One region of the Paeniglutamicibacter sp. ORCA_105 genome, then DNA from elsewhere that is predicted to be linked to it. Evidence: riboswitches for the same ligand, from Rfam matches in the RefSeq annotation. Region 1 holds a riboswitch; each other region holds the start of a gene.

Region 1 (7,836 bases):
ACGCCGAGTTCCGTCACCCGCACCACGTCGAGCTTGAGGACAAGGACGCAGCGGATCCGCTCGAGGCCAAGGCCAAGGCAATGGACCTGAACTACGTCAAGCTGGACGGCGAAGTTGGCATCATCGGCAACGGTGCAGGCCTGGTCATGTCGACCCTCGACGTCGTTGCCTACGCAGGCGAAAACCACGGCAACGTGAAGCCCGCCAACTTCCTGGACATCGGCGGTGGAGCCTCCGCAGAGGTCATGGCCGCAGGCCTGGACGTCATCCTGAACGACAAGCAGGTCAAGTCGGTCTTCGTGAACGTCTTCGGTGGCATCACCGCGTGTGACGCCGTTGCCAAGGGCATCGTCGGCGCACTCGCCGAGCTCGGTTCCTCCGCCAACAAGCCGCTGGTCGTGCGCCTCGACGGCAACAACGTCGAAGAGGGCCGCCGCATCCTGGCCGAGGCCAACCACCCGTTGGTCACCCTGGCAGCAACCATGGACGAGGGCGCCGACAAGGCCGCCGAGCTCGCCAACGCAGCGAAGTAAGTAGGGATACGCGAACATGAGCATTTACCTTAACAAGGACTCCAAGGTCATCGTTCAGGGCATCACCGGTGGCGAGGGTACCAAGCACACCGCTCTGATGCTGAAGGCCGGCACCAACGTCGTCGGCGGCGTCAACGCCCGCAAGGCCGGCACCACGGTGCTGCACGGCGACAAGGAAATCAAGGTCTTCGGCGCAGTGGCGGAAGCCATGGCCGAAACCGGCGCAGACGTTTCCATCGTCTTCGTGCCGCCGGCATTCACCAAGGATGCTGTCGTTGAGGCCATCGAGGCAGGCATCGGCCTGGTCGTTGTCATCACCGAGGGCGTTCCGGTTCAGGATTCGGCCGAGTTCTGGGCACTTGCCCAGTCCAAGGTCGACGCCGACGGCAACCAGGTCACCCGCATCATCGGCCCGAACTGCCCCGGCATCATCACCCCGGGCGAGGCACTGGTCGGCATTACGCCGAACAACATCACCCAGAAGGGCCCGATCGGCTTGGTCTCCAAGTCCGGCACCCTGACCTACCAGATGATGTACGAGCTGCGCGACCTGGGCTTCTCCACCGCCATCGGCATCGGCGGCGACCCGGTCATCGGCACCACCCACATCGACGCCCTGGCTGCGTTCGAGGCGGATCCGGAGACCAAGGCCATCGTCATGATCGGCGAAATCGGCGGCGACGCCGAAGAGCGTGCAGCCGATTTCATCAAGGCCAACGTCACCAAGCCGGTCGTCGGCTACGTGGCAGGCTTCACCGCTCCCGAAGGCAAGACCATGGGCCATGCTGGAGCCATCGTCTCCGGCTCGGCCGGTACGGCACAGGCCAAGAAGGAAGCACTTGAGGCTGCCGGCGTGAAGGTCGGCAAGACCCCGTCGGAAACCGCAACGCTGCTGCGCGAAGTTTTCGCCGCCCTCTAAGCCATAGAGCGCACCTTTTCGGTGGCGGTCACCAGGTTGCCTTGGCAGCCCGGTGACCGCCACCGGTGTTTAAGCCGGCTGGAGCCGACTGGAACTAGGCGCGCAGGCGGAAGAACGAGCTGCCGACCAGTTCGTGGGCCCCGGGCAGCAGGAGAACCAGCAGCTCGGGGTTGAACTGGACCTCGGCTGGGCCGCGGCCGACCAATGCGGCCGAGAGCTTGTGCGGGGCCAGTGCCTCGAGCACCCACTCGTCAGGACCCGCGCCAATGTGCAGCAGGTCGGTGTCCGCGTCGAGGTGGAGCCAGGCGGTGATCCAGTCGCCGGTGAAGCGCGGAAGCGGGTTATCGGTGGGGGCGGAAGTCAGGGTGGGGCTGTACATGATGTGCACACGTCCTTGGGGTTCGTTGTCCTTGCCCCTCCGCGCGGGATGCGCGACAGGGCCGCTTCGTCATCCGAACCACCCACCGTGCAACTATGGGGTTGGCGTCTGGTCAGTCGGAGCTTTGCGCAAGGGCAACCAGAACTCGTGAAGCTGTACCAACCCTACGGCGAAGCGGGGACACTTTGCCAGCGCGGGCATGCGGGGAGCAACAAACGGTCATCTGTGACGGGGAGTGACCTTGACTTCCCGAGAGGGGTTCACTTCGCCGTCGGCATCGGCTCCTGCTGGGTGATGCAGTGGATGCCGCCGCCGCGGGCGAAGAGCTCGCGGGCGTCCACGCCCACCACCGTGCGCCCCGGGTAGGCGTCGGCAAGGACAGCCAGGGCCTTTTCGTCGTTGGGGTCGTTGAAGGTGCAGGCCACCACGCCGTCGTTGATGACCAGGTGGTTGATGTAGCTGTAGTCCACGAACCCCTCGTCGTCGCGCAGCGTCGCGGGGGCAGGGACCTCGATGACGGTGAATTCGCGGCCCCGCGCATCGGTGGCGCCATGGAAGGATGCGGCGATTTCCCGGCTGACAGCATAGTCCGGGTGCCCGGGATCCTCCTGCATGTGCACTAGCACGGTGCCGGGGGAGGAGAGCGTCGCGGCGATGTCCACGTGCCCGCGTGTGCCGAACTCCTCGCTGTCGCGGGTCAGTCCGCGCGGGAGCCAGTGCACCTTGGCCGCGCCCAGGGTGCGCGCGAACTCCTCCTCGACCTTGGCCTTGGTGATGCCGGGGTTGCGCCCGGGATCCAGCTGCACGGTCTCGGTGGCCAGCACTGTGCCCTGACCGTCGACGTGGATGCCGCCGCCCTCGTTGACCAGGCTCGAGGCGACGCGGGGAACGCCGGCCCACTCGGCCACCCGCTTGCCGATCAACGCGTCCTTGTCCCAGGCCGCCCAGTCCTGGGCGCCCCAGCCGTTGAACACCCAGTCCACCGCGGCGAGCCCGCCGTGCTCGTCGGTGACGAAGGTCGGCCCGATGTCGCGCATCCAGGCGTCGTTGAGCTCGGCCGTGCGGATCTCGATGCGCTCATCGAGGTAGCGTGCGGCAATTTCCACGTCGGCAGGGTCCATCACCATGACGACCGGGGCGAATCGGGCCACCGCGTGGGCCACGTTGGCCCAGGTCGAGCGGGCCGCGTGGGCCTCGGCCTCGGTGTCGCCCAGCGTGTATCCCTCGTGGGGGAAGGCCATCCAGACGCGCTTCTGGGCCGAGGTCTCGGCGGGCATTGACCAGCTCATGATGCGTGCTCCTGCGGGGGTCGGTGGCGCGCGAGGCACCAGGGCCCGGCAGGGGGCGCATGGGATCGGCGTCACAATAAATGAATGTCGTTCGTTTATTATGGCGTCTGCGCGAATCCTGCGCAAGGGGTGCCCCGTGAAGCGCACCGGGCCCGCCGGCGGCCTTGTTGTAGAAGTTGATCAGCGTGTTCAGTGCTACGGCGGCGACGATCTCGCCGACTTCCTCGTCGGTGGCGCGCGGAGCTCCCGGGCATAGGCTGGAACCATTGCCGGCCCACCACTTTGCGGAGGAACACATGCGCGCCACCCTGATCCACGGACCGCGGGACATCCGCGTCGAGGACTGCCCCGAGCCCACCCTGCTCGCCGACACCGATGCCATCGTGCGCGTCACCGCCGCCTGCGTGTGCGGCTCGGACCTGTGGCCTTACCGCGGGGTTAGCCAAACGCCCAGGCCCCGGCGCATCGGCCACGAATTCATCGGCCGTATTGCCGCGGTCGGCCAAGGGGTTTCAATGCTGGCCGTGGGCGACTTCGTGGTGGCCCCCTGGGCCAACAGCTGCGGTGCCTGCCCTCCGTGCCGAGACGGCGTCCAGGTCGCCTGCGAGCACCGGGCCCACTGGGGCGGGGTAGACGAGGACGGGCTGCCCGTGGACGGCGGGCAAGGCGAGGTGGTGCGGGTGCCCAACGCGGACGGTACGCTCGTCACGGTACCCGGGGTCACGGAGCCCGACGAAGCGCTGTCCAAGTCGCTGTTGGCACTCTCGGACGTCATGGGCACCGGCCACCACGCAGCCCTCGGGGCCCGCGTCGAGCCCGGCCGGAGCGTGGTGGTGGTCGGTGACGGGGCCGTGGGTTTGTGCGGGGTGCTCGCGGCCAGGCGACTGGGTGCCACGCGCATCATTGCCATGTCCCGGCACGCGGACCGTGCGGCACTGGCCAGGGAGTTCGGGGCCACCGACATTGTCGCCGAACGCGGGGCCGAGGCGGCGGCGAAGGTGCGCGAACTGCTCGGGGGAGTGCTGGCGGACTCGGTGCTCGAATGCGTAGGCACCGCCGAATCCATGGACCAGGCCTTGCGCTGCACCCGGCCCGGCGGAGCCCTGGGCTTTGTGGGCGTCCCGCACGGGGATGACCCGCTGCCGATTTCCGTGTTGTTCTCAAAGAACATCTCCGTGGCAGGCGGGGCCGCCAGTACCCGCGCATATCTTCCCGAACTGCTCGCCGACGTGCTGGAAGGGAGCATCAACCCGGGCCTGGTCTTCGACGCGGTCATGGATCTCGAGCAGGCTCCCAAGGCGTACAGGGCAATGGATGAGCGCCGGGCGATCAAGGTGATGCTCGTTCCGTAACCTGGCGGCCGGAGCGGACGTAGATTTGTTTCCGAGGTGGGTGGCTAATATCATACTTATTGGTTCTCTTAGCGATCGTCAAACGAGGTCAACACCCTGGCCGGCACGGGACGCCACGGGGAACCCCCGATGATTTAGGCCTTTCAAGGCCGGTTGCACACCTCAAAGGAGCGGTATGTCTATCACCACCCCCGAGTCGCGCCCGCTGGGCGACGAAACGGTCGACCCGTACGCGTTGGATCCCCGGTCAATCATGGACCCGCCCACCCGCTGGCGGGACAGGTTCAAGTTCCTTGGCCCGGGCATGATCACCTCGGCCGCCGTCGTCGGTTCCGGCGAGCTGCTCACCGCCACCACACTCGGTGCCAAGGCAGGCTTCATGCTGCTCTGGCTGGTACTGGCCTCCACCTTCATCAAGGTATGGGTGCAGATTGAATTGGGCCGCTGGTCCATTTCCACCGGCAAGGTCGCCGTCACCGGCTATGACGAGGTACCGCCCCGGATCGGCAAGCGAGGCTGGATGGCCTGGCTCATCCTGCTGATGTTCGTGCAGTTCCTGACCAGCCAGGCCGGTGTCATCACCGCCTCGGCCTTCGCGTTCTCCTCGCTGCTGCCCATCGGGCCGGACCCGTACTCGTTCCTGTCCATCGGCACCTGGGTGGCCATCCTGGTGGTGATCGCCATCGCGATCCACTTGGGCAACAAGTACGTCGTGGTCGAGGGCATCTCCACGGTGCTGGTCTTCCTGGTGACGATCTTCGCCGTCGTGATGGTCTTCGCCATCCAAGGCACCGAATTCAGCTGGAACGTCGGCGACCTGGCCGACGGCATGCGCTTCCAGATCGCGCTGGGCTCCATCGGCGTGGCCCTGTCGATGTTCGGCCTCACCGGCGTGGGTGCCGGCGAGATCACCGCCTACACCTACTGGTGCGTGGAAAAGGGGTACGCCTCCTGGACCGGTCCCAACGACGGCTCCGAAGCCTGGGTCAAGCGGGCCCGCGGCTGGATCTCCGTGATGAAGCTCGACGCCTGGGTCTCCTGGGTTGTCTACACCGTGTCCACCGCCGCGCTCTACATGCTCGGTGCCGCGGTGCTGCACCCGCAGGGCCTGGAGCCCAAGGGCGACGAGGTCATGACAACGATCTCTTCCATCTTCTCCACCAACGTGGGCCAATGGGGAGCCGTGGTGTTCCTGGTTGGTGCCGGTATCGCGCTGTTCAAGACCATCATCGCCAACGTCCCGTCGCTCGGCCGCCAGGTCGGCAATACCCTCGCTGTGTTCGGGGCCTTCGACTGGAACAACCGCAAACAACGCGACCGCTGGATGCGCGTGATCATGATCGTGCTCCCCATCGTCTGGGGCTTGTTTGGCACCGTCGTCTCCTCGCCGCTGGCCCTGATTGTCCTGGCCGGCATCCTCAACGCCATCTTCCTGATGGGTGTCGCCGCGGCAACCATCTACCTCTCGCATAAGCAGACAGACCCGCGTGTCAAGGACGGCAAGGCCTTTATGGCCATGCTGATCCTCTCCGCGGTCGCCGTGTTCTTCGTCGGCGTCATGGGTCTTGTCAACATGTTCTAGTCCGCCTCACGGCGCAGTATCAAGGAGTACCTCTCACATGCAGGCAGTTGTTGTGCACGGCAAGGACGACCTGCGGGTCGAGGACATCGCGGATCCCGTCTGCGGCGCCGACCAGGTCCTGGTGGCCATGGAATGGGGCGGGATCTGTGGGTCGGACATCGCCTATTGGAAGTCCGGCGCCTCGGGCACCGCGGTGCTCTCGGCCCCGCTGGTCCTGGGCCACGAGGTCTCCGGAACGGTCGCCGAAATCGGTCCGGACGCCGCTGCGGCGCTGGAGGCGCGCGGGATCGGCATCGGCAGCAACGTGACGATGCACCCCGCAACCCTCGTTGGCGAGCACCAGGTGCCCGCCGACACCGTGGACCGCACCAACCTGTGGCCCGAGGTGCGCTACTTCGGCTCGGCGGCATTCGAACCGCACGAGCAGGGCGGCTTCAGCCGCCTCCGCGCGGTGCGCCCCGACCAGCTGCGAGTCGTGCCCGAGGGCGTCTCGCTCAAGGAAGCGGCACTGGCCGAGCCCTTCGCGGTGGCGCTGCATGCGGTGGCCCGCGCCGGAGACATGGCGGGAAAGACGGTGCTGGTCAACGGCGCCGGACCGATCGGCGCGCTGGCGGTTGCGGCGGCCAAGGCGGCCGGAGCCGCCACGGTCATTGCCGCGGACCTCTCGGATGCTGCCCTGGACATTGCCGCGCGGATGGGAGCGGATCAGTGCGTGAACCCCGCGTCCGGCGGAGTCCTGCCGCAGGACGTGGATGTGGCCATCGAGGCCTCCGGAGCCCCTCGTGCGCTGGGCGGCGTGATCGCCGCGGTGCGCCGCGGCGGGGTCATGGTGCAGGTCGGAAACCTGCCCGGCGGGGAAATCTCCGCGGCGCTGGGGAACATCGTGACCCGCGAGATCGACTACCGCGGTTCCTACCGCTTTGTCGATGAGATCTCCGAGGCGCTTGACCTCATGGCCTCCGGCGTGGACGTCTCGCCGTTGATGACCCACGAGGTAATGCTCGCCGAGGCACTGGCCGGATTCGACCTCGCCGCCGACCGCTCCTCGGGTTCCTCCAAGGTCATGATTCGCCTGGGCTAGGGACACGGCTCCGGCTCGAATCCAGTACCTTGCCCGGTGGCCCGCGGCTCCGCCGCACCGCCGGGCTCCGGTGCGCCGGCAGGACATAAGCGCAGGTCAAATATGTGTCCTTGGGCACCGTTTCTTGCAATCGTGATGCTTTTGTGACCTTTGAAGCCGTGTACTACAGTGAATCCCGATGCCTGACCTGACTAAACCCCATGCCCAAGCACCGCCCGCCGCAACGCATGAACCCATTTTTGTCGACCCGTCGGGCAGACGCCGCCAGCAGGTCTTGACGGTCGGAGTCATCACCGTGGGACTCATGTCGATGTACGCCCTGGTGATGCTGTTCGCCTTGCTGGGAGGTTCCACGGTTGCGGCTCCGCCACTGCCCCCGCGGGCCGAAGCAGGCGCAGGAGCGGAAACGGTGGCGCTGCGGGAGCAAACCTCCACGAATCCATCGCCGGCACCGCTGCCCCGAGAGGCATCCGCCGCTCGGGAAACGCCGGGTCCCACCGCACCGCAGCCGAGAACATCCGCGCCGAGCAGCGCAACAGAGACCTCGGCCTCCGCACAGCGAACCGAAAGCGCCGATCCCGACGGTGCGGAAGCGCAGACGAGTGCCGAACCGACGGATCCTGCCCCAAGCACCGCCATCGCGCAGAGCGCCCCCGGAAAGAGCGCAGCAGCCCCGGGTCGAAGTGATACCAAGCCGAGCC
Region 2 (7,836 bases), on a different contig from region 1:
AATGGCCTTCGCGGCGGAAGTCGAACAACTCGGCGATCTCGGCCAGCTGCTCTGCGGGCAAGGACGAAGCGAGCTTGCCGCGTGAAGACAGGGGCACGTTCACTGAAGCAGACATGTGTTTACTCCTCGGGGGAATGGGGTGGGCATGCGGGCCGGGGTCCCGGGTGGTGATCCAGGTCACCGAAATGCCGGAAACTTCTTACTCACGAGGGTATGGATCGATGCTCTGCAATAAAAGCGCAAGATTTTGGAGATAATGGTGCAGAATAGGTGCATGATCGATCCGCGACTCACCACGCTCAGAGTGTTTGCCCGGACCGGCACCGTCGGGGCAACCGCGGAACTCACCGGATACTCGCCCTCCGCGGTGTCGGCGCAGTTGCGTGAGCTGCAGCGCGTGCTGGGCATGGAGCTGCTGGCGAAGGACGGGCGGGGCGTGCGCCTGACGGCCACCGGCAGGTTCCTCGTGACGGGCTCCGACGCGTTGATGACGGAATGGGAGCGGTTGCGGGCCGCGGCGCTTCAGGCCGGGGACCAGGTGCAATCCCATTTTGGGCTGGGCGGCTTTTCCACCGCGGCTGCCCAGCTGCTCGCGCCGCTGGCGGCCACCCTGCGTACGGCACGTCCCTCGGTGGAAGTCCAGGTGCTCGAGGCGAATCCGGCACGTTGCTTCGACCTTTTGGTTGCGGAACGAATCGACCTGGCGGTCATCGTGGCCATGCAAGCCGATACGTACGTTGAAGAGGACCCCCGCTTTGAGCAGACAACGCTGCTCAACGATCCCCTCGACGTGATCCTTCCCTCCGACCATCCGCTGGCAACGCGGGAGACGGTAACGCTCGAAGAGCTGGCGACCGAACCCTGGATCACCGAAGCCCCAGGTTCCACCTATCATTCCCTGTTCACCGCGGCGTTTACGGCCGTCGGAGTCACTCCGAGAATTGCCCATGAGGCCGTCGAGTGGGAAACCCAGATCGCCTTCGTCGGAGCTGGTCTGGGAGTTGGCCTGCTGCCGCGACTGGCGCCCCTGGGAAGCGCGGAGAATGTGACCCGACTGCGCATCTCGGGCCAGGGGAAACCCGCCCGCAGGATTGTCGCGGCGGTGCGCAAAGGCAGCCTCGGCTCACCGCTGATCAAGGAATCCCTCGGCATCCTGCAGGGCAGGGCGAAGCGAATCCTCACCGAACGGCTGGATGGGGAAGGATGAAGCCGCGCGATCGCGGCGTCCGCGCCCGGGGGGCACGACGTCGTGAGGTGCCGGAGGGCAAATACCATGTGGCGAATGCGTGTGGACGGGACCGCCTGAAGATCGGCGTGGTCCACGCCTAGAAAACACTGCCCGCCCCGGCGCACCATGTGTGCATGAGCGAATCGTTTTTTGGGGATCCCGAATACTATGCCCGGTGTGCGAAGGCCTACGACGCCATGATCGGCTCAAAGGTGTACAACAAGGTGTTCTGGGGCACCGACCCCCGGCAATATTCAATCTTCGCGGCCCAGGCCATTGCCTCCGGGAAAGGTCCGCTGATGGAGGTTGCGGTCGGCACGGCGCAGGCCACGGCGACGCTGCACGTGGCAAGTGCCCGGACGACGACGTTGGTGGACATGAGCGGACCGATGTTGAAGCTGGCCGGTGAATCCATCGCCACGGCCGCCGGCGGCTCAGTGCCCGAGCGAATCACCCTGGAATGCCGGGACATGCTTGCGCCCCCGGGGGACCTGCGGTACGAAACAATTCTCGGTCTGGGGCTGCTGCACCTGGTCCCGGATGTCACCGCCACCGTCCGGGCGCTGGGCAGGCAACTCGAAGATCACGGGAAGTTGTTCCTGGCCTCATTGGTCAGGGGCCCGGCCCGGTCCAACGCCTATCTTGCGCTGCTGAAGGCGCACGGAGACATTGCCAGGATCAGATCCGGGACCGAGCTCTTCGACGAAGTCAGGGCCAGCGGTCTGGGATCCGTCACGCTGGCCCGTCACGGGGCGATGGCCTATGTGAAGATTTCGCGGTAGCCGGTTAGGCGTCGCAGATCTCCTTGATCTGTGCGATGCACGGCTCGTTCTGCAGGCTGGTGGTGTCGCCCAGGGCGCTGCGCTCAAAGAGCTGGGTCAGCAGCCTGCGCATGATCTTGCCCGAGCGGGTCTTGGGCACATCGGGAACGAAGACGATCTCGCGCGGCTTGGCGATGGGACCGATCTGGGTTGCCACGTGGTTGCGAAGCTCCGCAATGAGGGCCTGTTGCTTTGCCAGCGCTTCGCCGGCCAGGTCCGTTCCCACCACCGACTTGTCGAACGGCACCACGAACGCGGTGGCCGCGTGGCCGGTCTTGGCATCGCTGGTGGGGCAAACCCCGGCCTCGACGACTGCCGGGTGCGTGACAAGCGCCGATTCGATTTCGATGGTGGAGAGCCGGTGTCCGGAAATGTTGATGACATCGTCCGTGCGGCCCAGGATCCAGATGTCCCCGTCATCATCGAAGCGCGCCCCGTCACCGGCCAGGAACCAGCCCTGCTGCGCGTACTTCTCCCAGTAGGAGGTGTAGTAGCGCTCGGGGTTGCCCCAGACGGTGCGGGCCATGGATGGCCCGGTCTTGGTCAGCACGATGTAGCCCTGCAGGTTCTTCTCCACCGTTTGCGCCGCATCGTCGACGATGTCCACGGCTACGCCGGGCAGCGCGCGGGTGCCGCAGCCGGGCTTGAACGCGGTGTCGTCCTGGCGCGGGGACAGGATCGTGGCACCGGTCTCGGACTGCCACCAGGTGTCGACCATGGGGATGCCGGCGGCGGTGTCGCGTCCGACCTGGCTGCGCAGCCAGCGCCACGCCTCCGGGTTCACGGCTTCGCCGACGGTTCCTGCCAACCGGATCGAGGACAGGTCGTAGTCCTCGGGGATTCCCTCGGGGAACCAGCCCATCAGCGAGCGCACCAACGTGGGCGCGGTGTAGTAGCTGGTCACGCCGTAGCGGGCGATGATTTCGAAGTGGCGGCCCGGGTGCGGGGCATTGGGCACGCCCTCGTAGATCACCTGGGTGACGCCGTTGGACAGCGGCCCGTAGATCTCATAGGTGTGCGCGGTGACCCAGGCCAGGTCGGCGGTGCACCAGTGGACGTCTCCGTCGCGCTTGGCCGGATCCGGGTTCGAGAAGAGGAACTCGTGGCTCCACGAGGCCTGGGTCAGGTAGCCGCCGGTGGTGTGGACCAGGCCCTTGGGCTGGCCGGTGGTGCCGGAGGTGTACATGATGAACAAGGGCGTTTCGGCGTCGAAGGCCTCGGGGGTGTGTTCGGTGCTCGCGGTGTCGACCGTCTCGTGCCACCACACGTCCCTGCCCTGCACCCAATTGATGTCGGTGTGCCCGATGCGGTTGATGACCAGGACGTGCTCGATCGAGTTTTCGCCGGAGACGGCCTCGTCGGCGTGCGCCTTGACCGGGACCGATGTGCCGCGGCGGAACTGGCCGTCCGTGGTGACCAGGAGCTTGGCGGCGGTGTCCTCGACGCGGAACTTCAGGGCTTCGGCGGAGAAGCCGCCGAAGACCAGCGAGTGCACCGCGCCGATGCGCGCGCAGGCCAGGGTGATGACGATGGTTTCCACCAACACCGGCAGGTAGATGACGACGCGGTCGCCCTTGGTGATGCCCAGGGCGACCAGCGCATTGGCGGCCTGGGAAACACGGTCCTGCAGGTCCTTGTAGGTGACGGTGGTGGTGTCGCCTGGCTCGCCCTCGAAGTGCAGGGCCACCTTGTCGCCGCGACCGGCTTCCACATGGCGGTCCACGCAGTTGTACGCGGCGTTGAGCTTGCCGCCCTCGAACCAGTGCAACTCGGGGCCACGCCGGGCAGCCTGGTCGACACCCGTGCTGCTGTGGACGGTGTGCCATTGCTCGGACCAGCTCAGGCGCCGCGCCGCGGCGTCCCAGAAGGTCAGGCGTTCGGCTTCGCTCCACGAGGATTCCTCGGCAACGGCAGGGAGCTCGGGCAAAAGGGTTTCAGGCATTTTGTTCTCCATCGGTTCTGGCGTTAGCACTTCACCCGCGGGAGGTGGTTGCTGCGGCGTCATGGAGCCAGATCTCTCGGCCGCTCGGGATGGGTAGTTTCATTCATCAAACTCGATGGCGTGTCACGGGAGCAAACCAGCCGTAATGTGACGGAACGTTCGACGGATAGCTTTTCCCGGATTGCCGCTCGAACAATCTTCGATAATCATGAGAATGTTCGAATCCATGAGGGTGGGGAACCGACTACTCAGGGTCGCACGATTCCATGGGAATTTCCGGATGGCGCCACATTGTCCCGCTAACGCCCCAATGTTTGCATGGCCGGCGCGGGTTGCCGGAGGGCCCGCGGCACCGCGGCGGGGTATCGAATGAATGGTCCGAAGAATGACAGGCCTCCGAGGTTTCCCGAGGCCTTGGCGCCGTCGTGGATGACCGTCCGGCCGGTGATGTGGGCTTCAATTGTGACGAACCGGGTTGTCACTGCTTCGCCGGGGCGTGTAGAAATGTGTCCAACAACCATCCAGAGCGGCCGAGAGATCTGGCTCCATGACGCCGCAGCAACCCCTTCCCCTTAATTGGGCGGTAGGTGCTCACGCCAGGACCGATGGAGAGAATTCATGGCTATCGATTCATTTGCACAAGCGCACGCCGTCGAGGCGGACCCGAACATCTTTGGTGCCGTCAACCTCGACGCCTTCACCGGCGACACCCCCGCCCGACACCTGCTCAAACTCACGCCGGGCGTTCCACTGAACAGTCACTATGACGAGTTGGCCGCGATCTTCCGCCCGGTCTTCGCCAAGATCGCAGCCGGGGCCAGCGAGCGCGATGCCAACCGGACCCTCCCCTTTGAACCTGTCGGTTGGCTGAACCGGGTGCGATTCGGGGCCCTGCGCATCCCGGTGGCAGCAGGTGGCTATGGGGCAAGCGTGTCCGACTTGTTCCGCCTCTTGATCGAACTCGCCGAGGCGGATTCCCAGGTGGCGCACCTGTGGCGCTCACACATCGGCTTCGTCGAATCCGTGCTGTTGCTTGAGGACGATGCCTTGCGGCACCGCTGGATCGAGCGCATTGTTGCCGGCCAGATCGTCGGCAACGCCTACACCGAGCGCGGCGGGAACAGGTTGGGCACGCTCAACACGACCATTGCCAAGCAGGGCGAACGCTGGATCCTCAATGGCGAGAAATACTATTGCACCGGCACGATCTACGCCGATTGGGTCGCGGTCGCCGTGGCGCATCCGGCCCGCGCCGGCCGCCAAATAGCGGTGGTCTCCACGCAGCATTCCGGGGTCAAGATCTTTGACGACTGGGACGGATTTGGGCAGCAGCTCACCGGCACCGGCTCGACCACGTTCGAGAACGTCCCGGTGGACACGATCCTGCCCGACGAGCAGCAGGTCAACGACCCGGAATCCGCCATCTTCCAGCTGGTGCTCCTGGGGGTCCAAGCCGGAATCACGCGCGCGGTTCTCAATGACGTGCGCTCGTCGGTCCAGGCCCGCACGCGAAGCTTCAGCACCGGAACGGGCGTTCCGGTGCGCGAGGAACCCCAGGTGCTCCAATTGGTCGGCGAGATCTCGGGCACCGCGTTCGCCGTCGACTCCATCGTCCTGGCCGCCGTGGCGGAGATCGAGATCGCGCTTGCCGATGCCTCGCTGAGCCCGGCAGAGCGGTTTGCGGTGTGTGAACTCGCCGCGGATCGGGCCCAGGCAGTCGTCCAGCCGCTGGTTCTCTCGGCGGCGACCAAGCTCTTTGACGGACTGGGCGCCTCGGCAACCGCCAAGGGCTGCAACCTGGACCGGCACTGGCGCAACGCCCGCACCGTTGCCACCCACAACCCGGCGATCTACAAGTCGCGCATCATCGGCGACTACGAGGTCAACGGGACGGCGCCCCAGCAGCTGAACGCCATCGGCGACGTGGGCGCAACACCGGCAACCGGCCTCCCCTGAAACCGCCAACCGCCACCGAACCAATGACTTGATCCGCGCACCATCGGATCCGCAAACTCCCAACACCTCGCGAAGGACAAACATGAGCCAGACACCCGCCCCCCGCCACATCCGTTTCAACGCCTTCGACATGAACTGCGTGGGACACCAGTCCCCGGGCCTGTGGAAGCACCCCAAGGACCAGTCCGCCCGTTACAAGGACCTGTCCTACTGGACCGACCTGGCCAAGACCCTGGAAAAGGGCAAGTTCGACGGCATCTTCATCGCCGACGTGCTGGGCACCTACGACGTCTTCGGCGGATCCAACGAGGTGCCGCTGCGCACCGGCGCCCAGGTCCCGGTCAACGACCCCCTCATGCTTGTCTCCGCGATGGCCGCCGTGACCGAGAACCTCGGCTTCGGCGTCACCGCCAGCACCTCCTATGAACACCCGTATCCTTTCTCCCGCCGCCTGGCGACCCTTGACCACCTGACCAAGGGCCGCATCGGCTGGAACGTCGTGACCGGCTACCTGCCCTCCGCCGCCCGGAACATGGGCCAGGCAGACCAGCTCGAGCACGACGAGCGCTACAACCACGCCGACGAATACCTCGAGGTCGTCTACAAGCTGCTCGAGGGTTCCTGGGAAGAAGACGCGGTGGTTCGCGACGCCGAGCGCGGCGTCTTCACCGACCCGTCCAAGGTCCACGACATCAACCACGAGGGCAAGTACTTCAAAGTCCCGGGCATCGCCATCACCGAGCCCAGCCCGCAGCGCACCCCGGTGATCTTCCAGGCCGGAACCTCCTCGCGCGGCATGAAGTTCGCCGCGGCAAATGCCGAGGCAGTCTTCGTCACCTGCCCCACCAAAGACATGCTCAAGGCCACGGTCACCAAGATCCGCGACGCCGCCGAGGCGGCCGGCCGTGGACGCCACGACGTGCGCATCTACACCATGCAGACCATCATCACGGACGTGGATTCCGCCGCCGCGCAGGCCAAGTTCGAGGACTACAAGTCCTACGCCGACATCGATGGCGCCCTTGCGCTGATCTCGGGCTGGATGGGCGTGGACCTTTCGACCTACGGCCCGGACGACGTCATCGGCGACAACGTGAAGTCCAACGCCATCCAGTCCTCCGTGGCGATGTTCCAGCAGGCCAGCGGGGATTCGGGCAAGCCGTGGACGATCCGCCAGCTTGCCGAGTGGGTGGGCGTTGGCGGCTTCGGGCCGATCACCGTCGGCTCGCCGACCGAGGTTGCCGACAAGCTCATCGAGTGGGTCGAAGACACCGACGTGGACGGGTTCAACCTGGCCTACGCCATCACCCCGGGAACCTTTGAGGACATCGTGGAGTTCATCGTTCCCGAGCTGCAAGCCCGAGGCGCCTACCCGACCGAATACGTCGAAGGTACGCTGCGCAACAAGCTCTTTGGTGAGGGCGACCGCGTCAAGGACTCGCACCGCGCGGCGAACTACCGTTTCGCCAACGCCGAGGTCAAGTAACTTGTAGTCGTTTCCGTATGGGCGTTAGGGCGGCGGTGCACCTTGCAGGGTGCGCCGCCGCCCTAACTCCTTAAGCCGCAGATTCTCCCGCAATGTACGTCTTGGCCGGGAAGCTCCGTCTTCAGCAACCGGGGCGAGGTCAGGTTGCGCCGCACGGATTGGTGTTGGACAGGCGGGAGTTTCCGTGGGTCCCCAAGAGAGCCACGGATCCAGAGAGAAGCGGATCCAAGCAAAAAAGCCCCGAGCGACGATGGCGCTCGGGGCAGACGGTTTGGGGCAGGTGATGTCACCTGCCCCAAACCTGTCGGATATTTAGTTGCCTGCCACGGCGAGCAGTTCCCGGTCCTCGCTGGGGAGATCGGTGAAGGCCGCGGCCACACCCGGATAGGCGATCCGGCCGGCC
Region 3 (7,836 bases), on a different contig from region 1:
TTCGCCATTGGCCACGGCGAAGTTCGGCTGGACGATGTCGGTGACGTATTTGGCTTCAACCTTCCAGCCTTGGGACTCCAGGATTTTTTGGGCGATTTTAGTCGGTTCCTGCGTTGGGGCCGACTCGGTGACAATCAACTTAATGGTTTTGTTGTTGCCGGTCGCGGCGGTTGAAGCCCCGCCGGTTAGTCCGCACGCGGTAAGCGAGGCGAATGCACCGAGACCAAGTGCTCCGGCAAGGAAAGTACGACGCTGCATGATGCTTCTCCTGAAATATTTGCAATGATTTGTGGCCGGTGAAGAGCCGGCGGTTCTTCATGGGTAATAGTTCTGCTGAGGCGGACGTTATGTGGTGGACGGAACCGTCGTCGCATCTCCAATAGCGTTAAGACCCTCCGGGAGGGTTCCGTTGATGAAGTAGTCACCAATCGATCGGGCACGGAATGCGATTGGATTGTGCGTTGCCACAGTCTGCGCGTTCCGCCAATGGCGGTCCAATCCCTTTGAGGTGCTGGTAGCCGAGGCTCCCCCGGTTTCGAAAAGTTGCTGCGCAGCGCCGATCGCCAGCTCCGGAACAGAGACTTGCGCTTGTTCCACGGCCAATTCGGCCAGATGCCCTTCAAACGTCGTTGGGCGATGACCGTTTTCATCTGGTTCCTGCCCAACAGCCGCATCAATGGCGATATCAAGGGTTCGCGCGGCAGCCAGCACGGTGGCCTCTGCTGTAAACGCTTTCGTGGCGATGCGGCCAACGGTTTCCTGGACCAGGGGATCGTTCCTGAAGGGCAATCCCGATCCGGTGTTGAAGGTGCGGGCCCGTTTGGCGACCGACTGCGCCGCATCATCCCGGGCAGCGCGGGCGATGCCTGCGAGCACCGCCAGCAACACCAGTTGGAAGAACGACGCTTCGTGGGTTGCTTCCGCGCCGCTGGCCTCGCGGCCAAATATGTCGACGGCATCCACGTGGACGTTCTCAAAAATAGTGGTGCCCGTGCCGGTCAGCCGTTGGCCAAAACCATCCCAGTCATCGATGACTTTCACGCCGGCTGACTTGGTTTCAACGACCGCAAACACACGTCCCGGCTTTCCCTGAAGGGCTGCTGAAACGCGCGTGTAGTCGGAAAAAATGGTGCCCGTGGTGTAGAACTTTTCACCGTTTAACACCCACGCCTCATTCTCGTAGGACAGCACCGTGTTGAGCTGGCCGAGCGTATTTCCGCCGCGTTCGGTGGATGCATTTCCAACAGTTCTTCCGGCGGCCGCGAGTTCATACCAGCTTCGTCGAATGGGCTCGTCCTGCCACTGCAGGGATTCCACGAAGCCAAAGTGTGATCGATACAAATGGGCAACGTTCGAATCCGCGGCTGCCAGATCAATGAGAAGGCGCGCAAAGGTTTCGACACTGACGCCCGCGCCGCCGTACGCCTGGGGTACCCGCAGCGCTCCAAACCCCGCTTCATCCAGCCACGCGACTTGTTCGAACGGGAGGATGCGTTTGAGATCACGTTCCCGGGAGCCTTCGGCAATCCGCGAAAAGAGTTCGGCAAATCGCGCGTGTTGGGTCGCATAATCGGCGGCAACAATTTCGGATGCCTTCAAAGTAATGGTCATGCTGGATGCCTTTCAGGAACTTGCTGTGACCGCGGCGCGATTTTCATTGGCTGCCGAGAATTGGGTGAAGGCTCCGCGGAAAGCGGCTGCCGGGTGTGAGGCCTCGAGCGTCGCTTGTCGCCCAAAGACCTTCTCGCGCAACGTGCCTGGCGCATATTCGGTTTGGGCAAGGCCGCGGGCTCGCAATTCGGGCACCACACCCTCGATGAAATCCGTGTAGGAGCCAGGCAGAATCTGGTTGATGATGTTGATGCCGTCGGTTCCTGCGTCCTGCCACAGTTCGAGCTGATCAACGATTTGTTCAGGGGTCCCGGAGATCTGCATGGACTTCGCCCGGTACCGGGCGAGATCGGCAATCGTGGGGTTGCCCCCCGGAACCGAAGCGCGAATGGCTTCAAGCACACCCTTTCCGCCCTCTGTATCGATTTCACCAAGTCGGGTGTCCAATGGCCTGCCGCCGAGGTCAATACCGAGCCCTCCGCCTATGTGCGCAACCACGGCGTCCAGGTCGAGATACTCGTCATAGTCAGCTTGCTTGCGCAAGACCTCTGCTTCCGTACTTCCCACTACGAAGGAGAGTCCGGCAAAGATTTTCACATCGGATGCTTCGCGCCCGGCGTCAACTGCCAGTTTCCGAATGACCTCAGAGTTCTTGCGAACGTTTTCGGGGTTCGGCGCGAAAAGGAAGGTTGCTTCCGCGTTGGCGGCCGCGAACGATCTGCCACGTGGAGAACTCCCGGCTTGAAAAAGAAAGGGGGTTCGCTGCGGGCTGGGTGAAGACAGGTGCGGGCCGTCAATTGAGTAGCGTTCTCCCCGATGGTAGATCTTGTTCACCAAGGCCGGATCAGCGTGGATTCCTGCAATTTTGTCGGCCAGCAACGCGCCGTCTTCCCACGAGCCTTCCCACAGCTTGAACGCAGCCTGAACGTATTCTTCGGCCCAGTCATAGCGGTCTGCGTGTTTGGCTAGCCCGTCAGCCCCAAAGTTGCGGTGTGAATTCTCCAGCACGCTTGTCACGATGTTCCAGGCAACTCGACCGCTGCTCAGGTGATCGAGCGTCGAGAGCTGACGTGCCAACTGGAAGGGATCGGACTGGATTACCGAGGACGTGAAGGCCAGGCCGATTTCTTCGGTCACTCCTGCCAGGGCCGAAGCAAGCACTAGCGGGTCATTGGACGGCACCTGCAGTCCGCGTTTGATGTGCGATGCCCAGCCCCCGTCGTGGTCGCCGTAGAGCCCAACAACATCCGCAAGGAAGATTGCATCGAACTTTGCGGCTTCCAGGTCCTTGGCCAGATCCACCCAGAGCTTGAGCTCGTTGAAGCGATGCTGTTGTGCCTCGGGGTGGCGCCATTGGCCACCAAGGATGTGGCTGGTGGTGTTCATCAGGAAGGCGCTCAACAGTAGGCGCGGTCGCCGTGAAGTACTCATGGTTGGGGTCTCTCCAAAAGAAGCAGGTCGGTTCAAGAAGGGCGATGGTTACTGTCGCTTGTCCAGGCGGGATGCGATGCGGGTGCCTGAGATCTGCACAATTTGGACCATCAGAATCATCAGCACGATGGCGACGACCATCATGCCTGTTTCATATCGGTAGTAGCCATAACGGATGGCAAAGTCACCGATGCCTCCCCCGCCGACCAGTCCCGCCATTGCCGAATAACTGATGAAACTCACCGTCATGATCGTGATCGAACCAATCAGTGCAGGCTTCCCTTCCACTAGCAACACGTCGCGGACGATCTGGCCGCGGGTCGCACCCATGGCCCGTGCGGCTTCAACGACGCCGCTGCCGAGCTGCGTGAGATTCTGTTCAACGAAGCGTGCAAAGTAGGGAATCGCGTTGATCGTGAGCGGGACAATCACGGCTGCCGTACCGATGGTTGTTCCAACGACGAACCGGGTGAAAGGAATGATCGCGATCAGCAAGATCAGGAACGGAAAGGACCGCATGGTGTTGACGAAACCATCGACAATGCGATGCAGCTTCGGCCGGGGCCGGAGGCCTTGGGGGGCCATTGAATAGAGCCAAATACCCAAGGGCGTTCCCACCAGGATCGCGATGGGGATGGACACGACGAGCATGGCCAAGGTCTGGCCGATTGCCGCGGCAATTTCAGGCCAAAGCTCGATAACGCGGTTGAGGTCGAAGGCCGCTGCACCGCTGCCGTTGGTGGAGGAAGCAGGTACGCTGACGGCCGCGGCAAACTTAGACAAGGGAGGCCTCCTTCGAAGGTGCGCCGAAGCTTGCGGATTCGGTGCCGCGGACCTGGCGCTTGCGGTCCAAGGTGATGTCATCGGAAATGAGGTACCGGCCGATGGCGGTCGCCGGTGTAAACGAGGGATTCCGAAGTGCGCTGATGTCGAATTGTTCGACGACTCGGCCTTCTTCCATGACGGCGACGTTGTCGGCGATTGCCTTGACGACGTTCATTTCATGCGTGACGATCACGGTGGTGATTCCCAACTGGGCGTTGATGTCCGAAACGTACTGCAACACCGACGCAGTGGTCCGCGGATCCACGGCTGATGTCGGCTCGTCGCAAAGCAATACCTTTGGCTCGGTGGCCAGCGCACGGGCAATGGCCACGCGTTGCTTCTGTCCGCCTGACAGCTGTCCCGGATATGCCTTGGCTTTGTCAGCCAAATCCACAATTGCCAAGGCTTCGTGGGCGCGGCGGCGGCGTTCTTTCTTGGCTACTCCCGCGAACTTCAGGCTAAGCTCGACATTTTCAACGGCGTTGCGGTTGTTCAGGAGGTTGAAATGTTGGAAGATCATCCCGATCTGGTGCCGAGCCCTGCGCAATTCCTCGTCGTTCAGCGACGTAAGGTCCGTACCGTCAACCACCACGCGGCCGTTCGTCGGGCGCTCCAAGAGATTGATATTGCGAAGCAACGTTGATTTGCCCGCACCGGAAAATCCAATGATTCCCTGGATCGAGCCCCGCGGGATTTCCAGCGAGACGTTGTCCACCGCAGTGAAGGGTGCCTCCGCCGGAGGGAAAACTGTTGACACGCCTTGAATGCTGATCATGTCCTACTCCTCTCGGTTCACCCGAGGAACGCCGCGACATGGCAAATCAGTCAAATACGTGCGTAAGAACGAAAGTATTCGGCGGACCGCGCAGAGGTTGGCTATCTCCATCGGTCCTGGCGGTAGCACCGGATCCCAAGGACGGGAGTGGTTGCTGCGGCGTCAACGAGCCAGGTCTCTCAGCCGCTCTGGATGGTGTGTGTTGGCGTTGGTCGATTGCCAACGCCGAACAGTTCAAGTGTGTCGCAGAATCTTCGATCGAACCAAGACAAATCGGGTTCCTATGAAACAAATCGACTCACAGAACGATTCTCGCGCTTGATTTGCTTCATGAACCGTCATAAGTCGGAAGATGAAGCGTCGATCCGCCCTACCTTGCTTCATGATTGCGTCATGTTGATAATGCGCACCACGAGCGCGCCCCGGTCTTGCCCAGCCAATTCCAGCCCATAGGTGAACGCTCGTCCGAGCACCATCAAGGTTCGCCACCCGTGGGATTTGCGAAATAATCGGTGCCCCTCTGCTGCGCCACCGGCGGCGCCGACAAAGATTACGCGACGGCAAAGACACCCACGGCCGTCACCATGCCCGATCGCTATAGACCGAAGTCCGCGGGCAACCGCGCAGCGACCAACAGGCCTATTTCCGTGGTTACCCCATGGATCGCCCGCGGTATTTACACGACGACCCGCAGCCGCCCACAACAAACCCGCAGGTACCGGGATCCGCGTGGGCGGAAGGTCACTGCGGGTTCATCGTCGTTGGCTCACTTGGCCAAATAGCCGCCATCGACCGGCAAGGAAACGCCGGTGACGTAAGTATTGGTGGCACTGGCAAAATAACCCACCGCTTCGGCAACGTCTTCCGGCAGCGCCACTCGACCCAGCGGAATCGCTTCGGAGACCGCTCGCTCCGCGGCCATGGGATCCTCGTGTCCGGCCAACCAGTCCTCAAACATCTGGGTACGTGTCATCCCCGGGGCCACGGCATTGACCCTGATGTTGTGCGGTGCAAGTTCCACCGCCGCGGCCCGTGTCAGCGCCAGCATCGCGCCCTTGCTCGCACTGTAGATCCCCATGGTGGGAACCCCGATGCTTGCCAGCCGCGAGGTCACATTGATGATCGCCCCTCCGCCGGTTTCCCGCATGACCCGCCCCGCAGCTTGGAGGCAGGAAATCGCCGCGAAGGTGTTGATTTCAAAGGTTTCCCGCACCTCCTCCTCCGGGGTGTCGAGTAAGGAATTGATGTGGTCAATGGCCGCATTGTTCACCAGAACATCAAGCCTTCCGGTGCGTTCGAGCACCGTGTCCATCAATGACTGCGCGGCACCCGAAGCGGTCAGTTCGGCCCGCACGAAGAAGCCGGACTCGCCGAGTTCTTCGGCCATCTGCTTTCCGCGTTCCTCATTTCGCCCGGTCACCACGACCTTCATGCCATCTGCCACCAGTCGTCGGGCAATCTCGATTCCGATTCCCGAGGTGGCGCCGGTGACCAGTGCGACGCGTTGGTTTTCTCCCACTGCGCTGTCCTCCTTCACTTCGCTGTTTGTCCTACTGTTTTGCGGGGCCGATCAATTCCTGGCCCGGGCGGCTGTCGCTTAGGGGCGTCCCGCCCCCACCAGCCTTTCACCAAGCTCTCGCCGCTGCTTGTCGTCGCTGCCCGGAATGACGTTGCCCCGCAGTGAACGCCCCGCGGTCTCCTTGAAAGTGAGCACCGAAATCAGCCCGATCACGCCCGCAGCCATCAGGTACCACCCCGGTACCAGCGAATTTCCGGTCGCACCGATCAGCGCCTCGTTGGCCACCGCCGCGGTGCCGCCGAAGACGGCCGTGGACAGGTTGTAGCCAATGGCGAATCCGGAGTAGCGCACCGAAGTCGGGAACAACGCGGGCAGCGTCGAGGAGATCGTCGAGAGCAGCATGACCAGCAAGAGGCCCAGGGTGCCGATGCCCACGATCTGCCCCAACAATCCGGCGGACTGCATCAATTGCACCGCCGGCACCGACAGCAGCACGAAGCCAATGCTTGCGGTCACCAGCAGCGGTTTACGTCCAATCCGGTCGCTGAGTGCCCCCAACGGCACGATCAAGGCGATCATCACCAGCTGGATGAGAACCAGCGTCATGTTGGACTCCACCGAGCCATGTCCCAAGGTCGTCGTCAGGTAACTGGGCATATAGGTCAGCACGAGGTAGAAGGCGACGTTGACCAGCACGATAAAACCGAAGAGCTTGAAGAGCTGACCGGGATACTTGCGCAACAAGGTTCCCAGTGCCTGCGGCGCGGTGCTGACTTCGTTGTCCTTGGAACTGTCCTCGGTAAAGGTTTCGGATTCCTCAAGGTGGCGTCGCATCCACAATGCAATCCCCCCAAGCACCAGGGTGAATGCGAAGGGCAACCGCCACCAGCCAGCCATCATGCCTTCCTCGCCAACCACCAGGGTCAGCCCGGTGCACAGGATCGCCGCCGCGCTGAAGCCGGCCAGAGTGCCGAATTCAAGGAAGGAACCATAGAATCCACGGCGGTTATCCGGGGCATGTTCGCTCATGAACACCGCGGCTCCGGCGTATTCGCCGCCGGCGGAGAACCCCTGGACCATGCGCAGCAGGACCAGCAAGACCGGAGCCAGGTAGCCGACCTGGTCAAAGGTGGGCAAGGCGGCGATGCAGGCGGTGGACACACTGATCATCACAATGGTGAAGATCAAGACCTTCCGGCGGCCAATCCGGTCCCCGAGCGGGCCGAGCACCATGCCACCGAGCGGACGGATGAGGAAGGAGATCGCGAAGGTGGAAAAGGCGAGGATTCGAGGCAGGGTTCCCCCTTCTTCACCGAAGGTGAAGAACAGTTGGGAGATGTACACGATCAGGTACCCGTAGATCCCGTAGTCGAACCACTCGATCGCGTTTCCGATTGCCGATCCGGCCACTGACTTCCGGGCCTGTTTCAGTTCTGACGGGGTGAAATCGGCTTCGAGTCTCAGGGCAGGCGGTTGGGTTTGGCTGGTCATGGTGTGCTCCTTTGGCGGCCTTAATTAATGGGAGGGGGTCGGTGCGTTGTTTGAGGCGTGGCGCAGGGCGAACAGTGCATACGCGCGGGCGGCGGTAAGCAGGTCATCGATCCCCACCGATTCGTTTGGCTGATGGGCCTGGGTGTTGATTTCCCCGGGACCGAGGACCAGGGTGGGGACCCGA
Region 4 (7,836 bases), on a different contig from region 1:
AAATTGCATCGAGACGATCCCGCCAAAGCCGTTGGACTGTGCCTTGGCCAGTTCGTGGCCGGGATGGGTTTCCAGGCCCGGATAGAGCACCGTCGCAATTTCCTCGCGACCGTGGAGCCAGCCGGCGATGGCGGCGGCGTTCGAACAGTGGCGCTCCATGCGCAGACCCAGGGTCTTCAACCCCCGGGCCGCGAGGAAGCAGTCCTGCGGCCCGGCCACTGCTCCCCCGGCAAATTGCTGGAAGCCCACGGCCTCGGCGAGGTCCTGGCCGCGGAATGCCCGGTCCGCCACGATCACTGCGCCGCCGAGCACATCCGAGTGCCCGCCGATGTACTTGGTGGTCGAATGCACCACCACGTCGGCACCCAGGGTGAGCGGGCGCTGCAGGAACGGGGTGGCGAAGGTGTTGTCCACGACCAGCAGTGCCCCTGCGGCGTGCGCGATTCCGGCCCAGCCCGCGACATCCGCGATGCCCAGCAGCGGATTGGACGGGGTCTCCACCCAGAGCAGCGCGGTCCTGCCCGGTTGCACCGCGGCCTGGACCGCCGCGAGGTCTGTGATGTCCACGGGGGTGTTGGTGATCCCCCACTTGCCGTGAAGGCGGTTGATGAGCCGGTTGGTGCCGCCGTAGCCGTCGGAACCAAGGACGATGTGGTCCCCGGGCTCGAGCACCGCGCGCAGCAGCGCATCCTCGGCGGCGATGCCGGAGGCGAACGCGAAGCCGGCGTGGCCCGCCTCCAGCGCGGTGAGCTGGGTTTCAAATCCGCTGCGGGTCGGGTTGGAGCCGCGGGAGTATTCGTGCCCGCTGCGCAGCACGTTGATCCCGTCCTGGACAAAGGTGCTGGTCTGGTAGATCGGCGGGATGACCGCGCCGGTCAACGGGTCCGGTTCCTGGCCGGCGTGGATGGCCTGGGTGTTGAAGCCGTGGTTGGTGGTGGTGCCCATGGTGACTCGTCCCTTTCTCTAGGCGTTGATGGTTTCGCGCGGCGCTGCGGCCGGCGTGGCGGACTCGGTGCCCAGGGCATCGAGGGCTCCGAGCAGGTCCGCCACCAGGTCGGCGGCGTCCTCGAGCCCGGCGGAGATGCGCAGCGTGCCGGCTTTGATCCCGGCGGTCGCCAATTGGGACGCGTTGAGCCGGCAATGGGTCATGGCCGCCGGGTGAACCACCAGGGAGCGGGTGTCCCCGATGTTCGCGGCCAGGGCGAAGAGCCGAAGCGAATCGACCAGCCCCGGCACTGCAGCCGGATCCTTGAGGTCGAAGGAGAACACGCAGCCGGTGCCCCGGGGGAAGTCGCGTGCAGCAAGCGCGTGGTCGGGATGGGTGTGTTCCGAGGGGTGGTGGACCGTGGCCACTGCCGGGTGCGCGGCCAGCGCCCGGGTCAGGGCGAGCACGTTGTCCTGGGCCTTGGCCACGCGCAGGGAAAGCGTCTCGATGCCCGTGAGGATCGCCGAGGCGGAGGCAGCAGGGAGCGTGGGTCCCAGGTCGTGCAGGAACTTCGAACGCAGCAGCATCAGGTAGGCCTTGGACCCGTAACGGTCCAGCAGCGAGTCCCCGTAGTAGCGCGCCCGCGGCGCGGCAATCTGCGGCCAGCGGGCGGCATCGGAGAAATCGAAGGTGCCCGCGTCAATGACCAGTCCCCCAAGAACCGATCCGTGTCCCGCCAGCGCCTTGGTGGCAGAGTGCACGACCACGTCCGCCCCGAAGTCGATGGGGCGGTAGGCGGCGGGTGTGGCCAGGGTGTTGTCCACGACCACCGGGATGCCCGCGGCGTGGGCCGCCTCGGTGATGGAGCGCAGGTCAACCAGGGTGATCAGCGGGTTGGAGACCGACTCCAGCAGGAAACCCCGGGTCTTTTCGGTGATGGCCGCGGCCCAGGCCGCGGGGTCGGCAGGGTCCACGAAGCTCACGCTCACGCCGAAGTCGGCGAAGGTGTCCGTGAGCAGGTCCACGGTGCCGCCGTAGAGCTTGTTGGAGGCCACCAGGTGGCCCGGGCCCTGCAGCAGGGCCAGCAGGGAGATCGCGACGGCTGACTGCCCGGTGGCGGTGGCGATGGCGCCGATCCCGCCCTCGAGGGCGGCTGCGCGTTCCTCCAGCACCGCGACGGTCGGGTTGCCGGTGCGTGAATAGGTGTAGCCCGGTTCCCTGAGCGCGAAGAGCTTCGCGGCGGTGGCGTAGTCGGGGAACTGGTAGGCGGCGGAGTTGTAGATCGGCACGGTCATGGGGCGGTGCGGGGCAGCCGGGGCGTACCCGGAGTGGATTTCGGTGGTGGCGTTGCGCCAGGTGCTGGAGGCCATGATCGTGCCTTTCGGGCCGAAGGGAAGTCGAAGCTTGGTCGGTGAGGGGGGCGCGGGCGGCGACCGCGGCTTCCACCAGGTTGGCCAGCGAGGCCTCGGTTTCCGCGTACCCGCGGGTCTTCAGGCCGCAGTCGGGGTTGATCCACAGCGCCTTGGCATCCAGGGAGGCCAGCGCGATGTCGATGAGCTCGGCGACCTCGGCGGTGGAGGGCACGCGCGGGGAGTGGATGTCGTACACGCCCGGGCCGATGCCGCGGGAGTAGCCGAACTGCGTCAAATCCGCGGTGACCTCCATGCGGGAGCGGGCTGCCTCGATCGAGGTGACGTCCGCATCCAGTGCGTCGATGGCCTCGATGATCTCGCCGAACTCCGAGTAGCACAGGTGCGTGTGGATCTGGGTGGCATCGGTGGCCCCGGAGGTCGCCAGACGGAAGGAGTCAACGCTCCAGCCCAAGTACTTGGCCTGGTCGGTGGCGCGCAGCGGCAGCAGTTCGCGCAGCGCCGGCTCGTCGACCTGGATGATGCCGATGCCGGCGTCCTGCAGGTCGGCGATCTCGTCGCGCAGCGCCAGGGCGACCTGGTTGGCGGAGGTGGACAGCGGCTGGTCGTCGCGGATGAAGCTCCAGGCCAGGATGGTCACCGGACCGGTGAGCATGCCCTTGAGCGGCTTGTTGGTCAGCGAGGCGGCGTAGGAAATCCACGGGACGGTGAAGGCCGCCGGACGGGAGACATCCCCCCAGAGGATCGAGGGGCGGGTGGCGCGCGATCCGTAGGACTGCACCCAGCCGTTTTCGGTCTCGGTGAAGCCGTCGAAGTTCTCGGCGAAGTACTGGACCATGTCGTTGCGCTCGGCCTCGCCGTGCACCAGCACGTCAAGGCCCAGGCGTTCCTGCAGCTGCACGACGCGGGCGATCTCGGCCTTGAGGAAACCGTCGTAGGCGGCGTCGTCGATGGTGCCGGCCTTGTGGGCGGCGCGGGCGGTGCGGACCTCGGAAGTCTGCGGGAACGAGCCGATGGTGGTGGTCGGCAGCGGCGGCAGCGCCAGGGCGCGTTCCTGGGCGGCCTTGCGGGTCTCCGCGTCGGAACGGGAGAAGTCGGCGGTGGTGAGGTTGGCCAGGCGCTCGCGCACCGAGGCCACGGTGGTCCCGGCGAATCCGGCGCGGTGCGCGATGGCCGATTCGGCGGCCGAGAGCTCGGCGGCGATCGCGGATTCGCCCTCGGACAGGCCCTTGGCCAGGGTGATGACCTCGGCGACCTTCTGGTTGGCGAAGGCAAGCCATGTGGGCAGGTGGGTCGGCAGGTTCGCTTCCTGGGCCACATCGTGCGGGACGTGCTGCAGCGAGGTGGCGGTTCCCACGGCCAGGGTGCCGCCTGCCTTTTCGACCCGGGTGCGCAGCGCGGCGAGCGTGCCCAGCGAGGCTGCGAGGTCGTTGCGCCAGATGTTGCGCGAGTCCACGATGCCCGCGACCAGGGTGGAACCGGCAAGGTCGCCCAGGAATTCGGTGGTGGGGAGGGCGCCGCGGACCAGGTCGGCGTGCACTGCCTCGACGCCGGCGCGGGCCAGCAGGCCCTGGGTGGCGCCCGGGCGGGTGATGTCCCCGGCGGTGCCGTAGCCCAGGCTCACGAACAGTGCGGGACGCTCGGTGGCGGCGGCCAGCTTGGAATAGACGGTCTCGGCGAGTGCACCGGGGACGGCCAGGGCGGCGCCGCGGTCGGTGACCAGTGCCGGCTCGTCCAGCTGCACCCACGGTGCCCCGGCGGCGGCCAGGGCTGCAAGGACCTGGGCGTAGGCGTTGACCACTTCGTCGATGCGCGACAGCGGGTCGAAGCCGGCGGGAGCGCCGTCCTCGGCCTTGGCCAGCAGCAGGTAGCTGATCGGGCCCACGAGGGTGGGGCGGATGGTGTTGCCGTTGGCCGCGTGGGCGGTGAAGGATTCGACAAGCGCCGCGGCGTTGGCCTTGATGGGGGTCGCTTCCCCGATTTCCGGGACCAGGTAGTGGTAGTTGGTGTCGAACCACTTGGTCATTTCCAGCGGGGCGCGGGATTCGTCGCCGCGGGCCAGCACGAAGGAAGCGGCGGTGTCGATGGCGCCGTTCTGGCCTGCCAGGTCCGCGAAGCGGGTGGGCAGGGCCGAGAGGGCGACGGTGGCGTCGAGCACCTGGTCGTAGTAGGCGAAGTCGCCGGGCAGCGAGGCGTCATCGGGCTTGAGCCCGAGTCCGGTGAGCTTGGCCAGGTTGGCGTTCTGCAGTTGGCGGGCCGCGGCGTGCAGCGCGGCCTCGTCGGTGCGTGAGGCCCAGTGCGATTCGAGGGCCTTCTTGAGCTCGCGGTTGGGTCCGATGCGCGGGTAGCCGAGGATGGATGCGGCGGGGAAAGTTGGCTTCGACATGGTGGTTCTCCTATTTGTTCTGACGTTGTGGAAAGCGGTGGGAAGGTGTGTGGTTCTAGACAGCTGCGCGGGTGGCCCAGGTGTTGCTGGCCTGTGCGCGGGTCCGCGGCAATTCGAGCTGCTCGACGACATCGAGGGAGCCGCGGTGGTCGTTGAAGGTGTAGAGGTGCACGCCCGGTGCCCCGTCGTCGAAGGCCCTCCGGGCCAGGGTGACTGCGGCGTCCACGCCGATGCGGTGGCGCTCGGAATCCGAGCCGGCGGTTTCCAGCGCGTGGGCCAGGATCGGGTCCGGGGCAATCCCGGCCATCGAGGCCAGCCGGTTCAGGCGCCTGACCGAGTTCAGCGGGATGACGCCGGGGATGATCGGGATGGTGACCCCAGCGCGGCGGGCCGAATCCACGAGGTTGGTGTACTCATTGGCACGGAAGTAGACCTGGGTGATGGCGTAGTTGGCCCCGGAGCGCTCCTTGGCCAGCAACACTTCCACATCGTGTTCGAAGGATGGGGATTCGGGGTGCCGGATCGGGTAGGCGGCGACACCCACCCCCAGTCTTCCTCCGGCCAGGGCGGCCGAGTGGTCGGTCTCAACCTCGCGGATCAGCTCGATCAGGTAGCGGGCGAAGGGGAACTCGCCGCGCCAGTCCTCGGGGTCCGTCGGCAGGTCCCCGCGCAGCGCCAGCACCCCGCGGACCCCGAGGGAAACGAAGTGGCGGATCAGGTTCTGCAGGGATTCGCGGCTCTCCCCCACACAGGTCAGGTGTGCCAGGGGGCGCAGCCGGGTGTTCTGGATCAAGTGCTCGATCAGTTCAAGGGACGCGTTTCGGCGTGCCGGGGAGCCCGAATAGGTCACCGACACGTAGTCGGGATCGGTCGCCTCCAGGGCCCGGATGCTGTTGAAGATTCCCTCGGCGGCGTCGCGGTTCGCCGGAGGGTACAACTCGTAGGACAGTGACGGCGGTGCGGCTGTCGTTCCAATACTCATGCATGTCTCCTCGTCGATTCGAGGGAGGCATCAGGGATCGCCACAAAAGCCCCAGGGATCCGTCACGGATGTCCTGCGGCGATGATGAGTGAACGCTGAAGCGGCTCCATCGCTTCTGGCAGTAGCACCCTCGCCGATGGAGTCCCAGGGAAGGGAATCCATCGGATGATGGTTGCTGCGGCGTCAACGAGCCAGATCTCTCAGCCGCTCTTGATGGTTGATGTATTCATCTTGGAACAGGTTCGAGGGCACGTGCAAGGAGCTTGCCGGCACAGCCGTCACGAAGGGCAAAATCACTTCATGTGTCCACACGGCGTCATTTTCGCCGGGCCGCCGCGGTCACATTGTTACGGCCGTCCATTCGCGTTTTCGGTGTATCCGCAGGGATTCCCGGCACCGGCATGACGTCGCGGGACTTCCGTGAAGCCAATGTGACGCGAAGGAGTGGCGTGCTCGCGACCGATTCCATGTGCCGGGATCCGGGGGCGAGGAATGGTTTTCACCCGTAGTGCCATGGTCGTGACGGACTGCCGGGGCGGAGTTGCGACCCCACCGCGATGACCCTGATTCCTTTTCCGTGAAGCCCCCCTGCGCAGGGGGGCGTTACTCGCCGGACGAGGCAGTACTTTTGTGCCCCTCGCGGATCGGGGCATCGTTCCCGGGGTTGCCCTGGCGGCGGTTCCAGTTCAGGCCGGAGAGCGACACCGCCAGGACCGAGGTGAGCACCAAGGCGGCAGCGGGAGCTGCGACCGTCCACGGCGCCCTTTCGACGTAGTTGATTCCCTCGGCCAGGATGAGCCCCCACTCGGGGGTGGGCTGCCGGGGCCCCAGCCCCAGGAATCCCAGCGAGGCCAGCGCCAGCGCGATCCCGGGAATCCGCAGCATGGCGTGCCTGAACACCGGACCAAGGATCGCCGGCAGGACATACCTGAGCAGGATCCGGGCCGGGCCCACGCCCAGTACCGGAAGGATCTTTACGAACGGCCGGGCCCGCGCTTCCTGTCCCAGTGCCGCCGCGTGCGCCGCCAGCGGTGCCCAACCCACCAATGCGACCGCGATGGCGGCGCCGAGCAGCGACGGACCGGTGACCACCGCGACCATCAGGCCCACCAGGATCGGCGGGGCAGCGTTGGCGACCTCCACCGGACCGGTTGACGCATGCGGAAACAGCCCGATGACCAGCCCCAGGACCAGGCAAACCAGCACCACCAGCAGGGAAGTCCCCAAGGTCGACAGCGCACCATGCCCCACTCTGGCCAATAGGTCGCGTCCGCTGGCATCGGCTCCGAAGGGCAGAGCCAGGCTCGGGGCAGCCAGCCTCGCGTGCTCGGACGCGAACGGATCGCGCAACAGTCCGGCTACGACCAAAAGCACCAGCGCCAAGGCCACCACCAGCGGCAGGAGCATCTCACGTCGGCGGGTGAAGCGCATGGTCTCCGGCGCCGGAACCGTACCGGAGCGAAGTGCCCTGCCCAGCAACAGCAGGCGCACCGCAGCGCAGGCCGAACCCACGATGACGGCCAGCAGCAACAGCGCCAGCACCCCGGCTTGCAGCGCCGGAATGTCCTGGGCGCTGGCGGCGCCCAGAATGGCCCGGCCCAAACCGGGGATCGCGAAGACCTTTTCCACAGCCACTGCCCCGCCGGTCAACCCGATCAGGACCAGGCCGACTTGGCTGGTCACCGATGGCATGGCCCGGCGCAGCACGGCCGCGGTGAGCTGGCCGCGGCGCGCCCCGGCGAGCCGCCAGGTCGCCACCCACTTCTCCGCGAAGGCGGCGCTGATGGCTTCGGAGGCCAGGCGCCCGATCAGCCCGCCGGCGGGCAACCCGAGCGAAAGCGCCGGCAGCACCGCGTGGTGCAGGCCCTGCCAGCCGTAGGGCGGGAACCACCCCAGCAAGACGGCTCCGACAATCAGCAGCATGGCGGCCAACAGGAATTCCGGCAGCGCCGTCATTCCCGCCGCAACGGCCCCGGATCCGCTGCCCGGCTTTCCGGCCAGACCGCGCGCCACCGCAGGGACGCACAGCAGCACGGCCACGACTGCCGCCACCGCCACCGCGCATCCCATCAGGGTCAACGAGACGCCCAGGGCGGAGACAGTCCCGGGACCCACCGGGGTGTTGGTGATCCAGGAGGTTCCCAGGTCGCCGTGGGCCACCCCGCCGGCCCAG

Evidence for each region. A riboswitch is a leader RNA that binds a small molecule or an ion and turns the genes downstream of it on or off. The one in region 1 is predicted to bind S-adenosylmethionine.
Region 2: linked by a shared signal. The riboswitch ahead of ACIPUB_RS04200 (acyl-CoA dehydrogenase family protein) and the one ahead of ACIPUB_RS10675 (hypothetical protein) in region 1 are both predicted to bind S-adenosylmethionine.
Region 3: linked by a shared signal. The riboswitch ahead of ACIPUB_RS04140 (methionine ABC transporter ATP-binding protein) and the one ahead of ACIPUB_RS10675 (hypothetical protein) in region 1 are both predicted to bind S-adenosylmethionine.
Region 4: linked by a shared signal. The riboswitch ahead of ACIPUB_RS04300 (methylenetetrahydrofolate reductase) and the one ahead of ACIPUB_RS10675 (hypothetical protein) in region 1 are both predicted to bind S-adenosylmethionine.

What each region holds. Positions count from the first base shown of each region.
Region 1 covers NZ_JBIXLM010000018.1:31,047-38,882, reverse strand. The annotation lists gene sucC (ADP-forming succinate--CoA ligase subunit beta) at 1-533, shown strand, start outside; gene sucD (succinate--CoA ligase subunit alpha) at 550-1,452, shown strand; gene ACIPUB_RS10675 (hypothetical protein) at 1,547-1,831, opposite strand; SAM riboswitch class IV at 1,854-1,984, opposite strand; gene ACIPUB_RS10670 (agmatine/peptidylarginine deiminase) at 2,092-3,120, opposite strand; gene ACIPUB_RS10665 (zinc-dependent alcohol dehydrogenase family protein) at 3,417-4,472, shown strand; gene ACIPUB_RS10660 (Nramp family divalent metal transporter) at 4,648-6,054, shown strand; gene ACIPUB_RS10655 (L-idonate 5-dehydrogenase) at 6,092-7,135, shown strand; gene ACIPUB_RS10650 (hypothetical protein) at 7,314-7,836, shown strand, end outside.
Region 2 covers NZ_JBIXLM010000005.1:150,497-158,332, reverse strand. The annotation lists gene ACIPUB_RS04220 (aromatic ring-hydroxylating oxygenase subunit alpha) at 1-115, opposite strand, end outside; gene ACIPUB_RS04215 (LysR family transcriptional regulator) at 275-1,207, shown strand; gene ACIPUB_RS04210 (hypothetical protein) at 1,363-2,010, shown strand; gene acs (acetate--CoA ligase) at 2,015-3,991, opposite strand; SAM riboswitch class I at 3,997-4,087, opposite strand; SAM riboswitch class I at 4,506-4,603, shown strand; gene ACIPUB_RS04200 (acyl-CoA dehydrogenase family protein) at 4,610-5,947, shown strand; gene ACIPUB_RS04195 (LLM class flavin-dependent oxidoreductase) at 6,030-7,433, shown strand; gene ald (alanine dehydrogenase) at 7,746-7,836, opposite strand, start outside.
Region 3 covers NZ_JBIXLM010000005.1:133,138-140,973, forward strand. The annotation lists gene ACIPUB_RS04120 (MetQ/NlpA family ABC transporter substrate-binding protein) at 1-258, opposite strand, end outside; gene ACIPUB_RS04125 (acyl-CoA dehydrogenase family protein) at 346-1,611, opposite strand; gene ACIPUB_RS04130 (NtaA/DmoA family FMN-dependent monooxygenase) at 1,624-3,042, opposite strand; gene ACIPUB_RS04135 (methionine ABC transporter permease) at 3,091-3,825, opposite strand; gene ACIPUB_RS04140 (methionine ABC transporter ATP-binding protein) at 3,818-4,624, opposite strand; SAM riboswitch class I at 4,747-4,841, opposite strand; gene ACIPUB_RS04145 (SDR family NAD(P)-dependent oxidoreductase) at 5,409-6,161, opposite strand; gene ACIPUB_RS04150 (MFS transporter) at 6,240-7,652, opposite strand; gene ACIPUB_RS04155 (M20 family metallopeptidase) at 7,677-7,836, opposite strand, start outside.
Region 4 covers NZ_JBIXLM010000006.1:9,537-17,372, forward strand. The annotation lists gene ACIPUB_RS04285 (cystathionine gamma-synthase) at 1-945, opposite strand, end outside; gene ACIPUB_RS04290 (O-acetylhomoserine aminocarboxypropyltransferase/cysteine synthase family protein) at 964-2,295, opposite strand; partial or broken gene metE (5-methyltetrahydropteroyltriglutamate--homocysteine S-methyltransferase) at 2,339-4,681, opposite strand; gene ACIPUB_RS04300 (methylenetetrahydrofolate reductase) at 4,737-5,663, opposite strand; SAM riboswitch class I at 5,767-5,883, opposite strand; gene ACIPUB_RS04305 (ABC transporter permease subunit) at 6,267-7,836, opposite strand, start outside.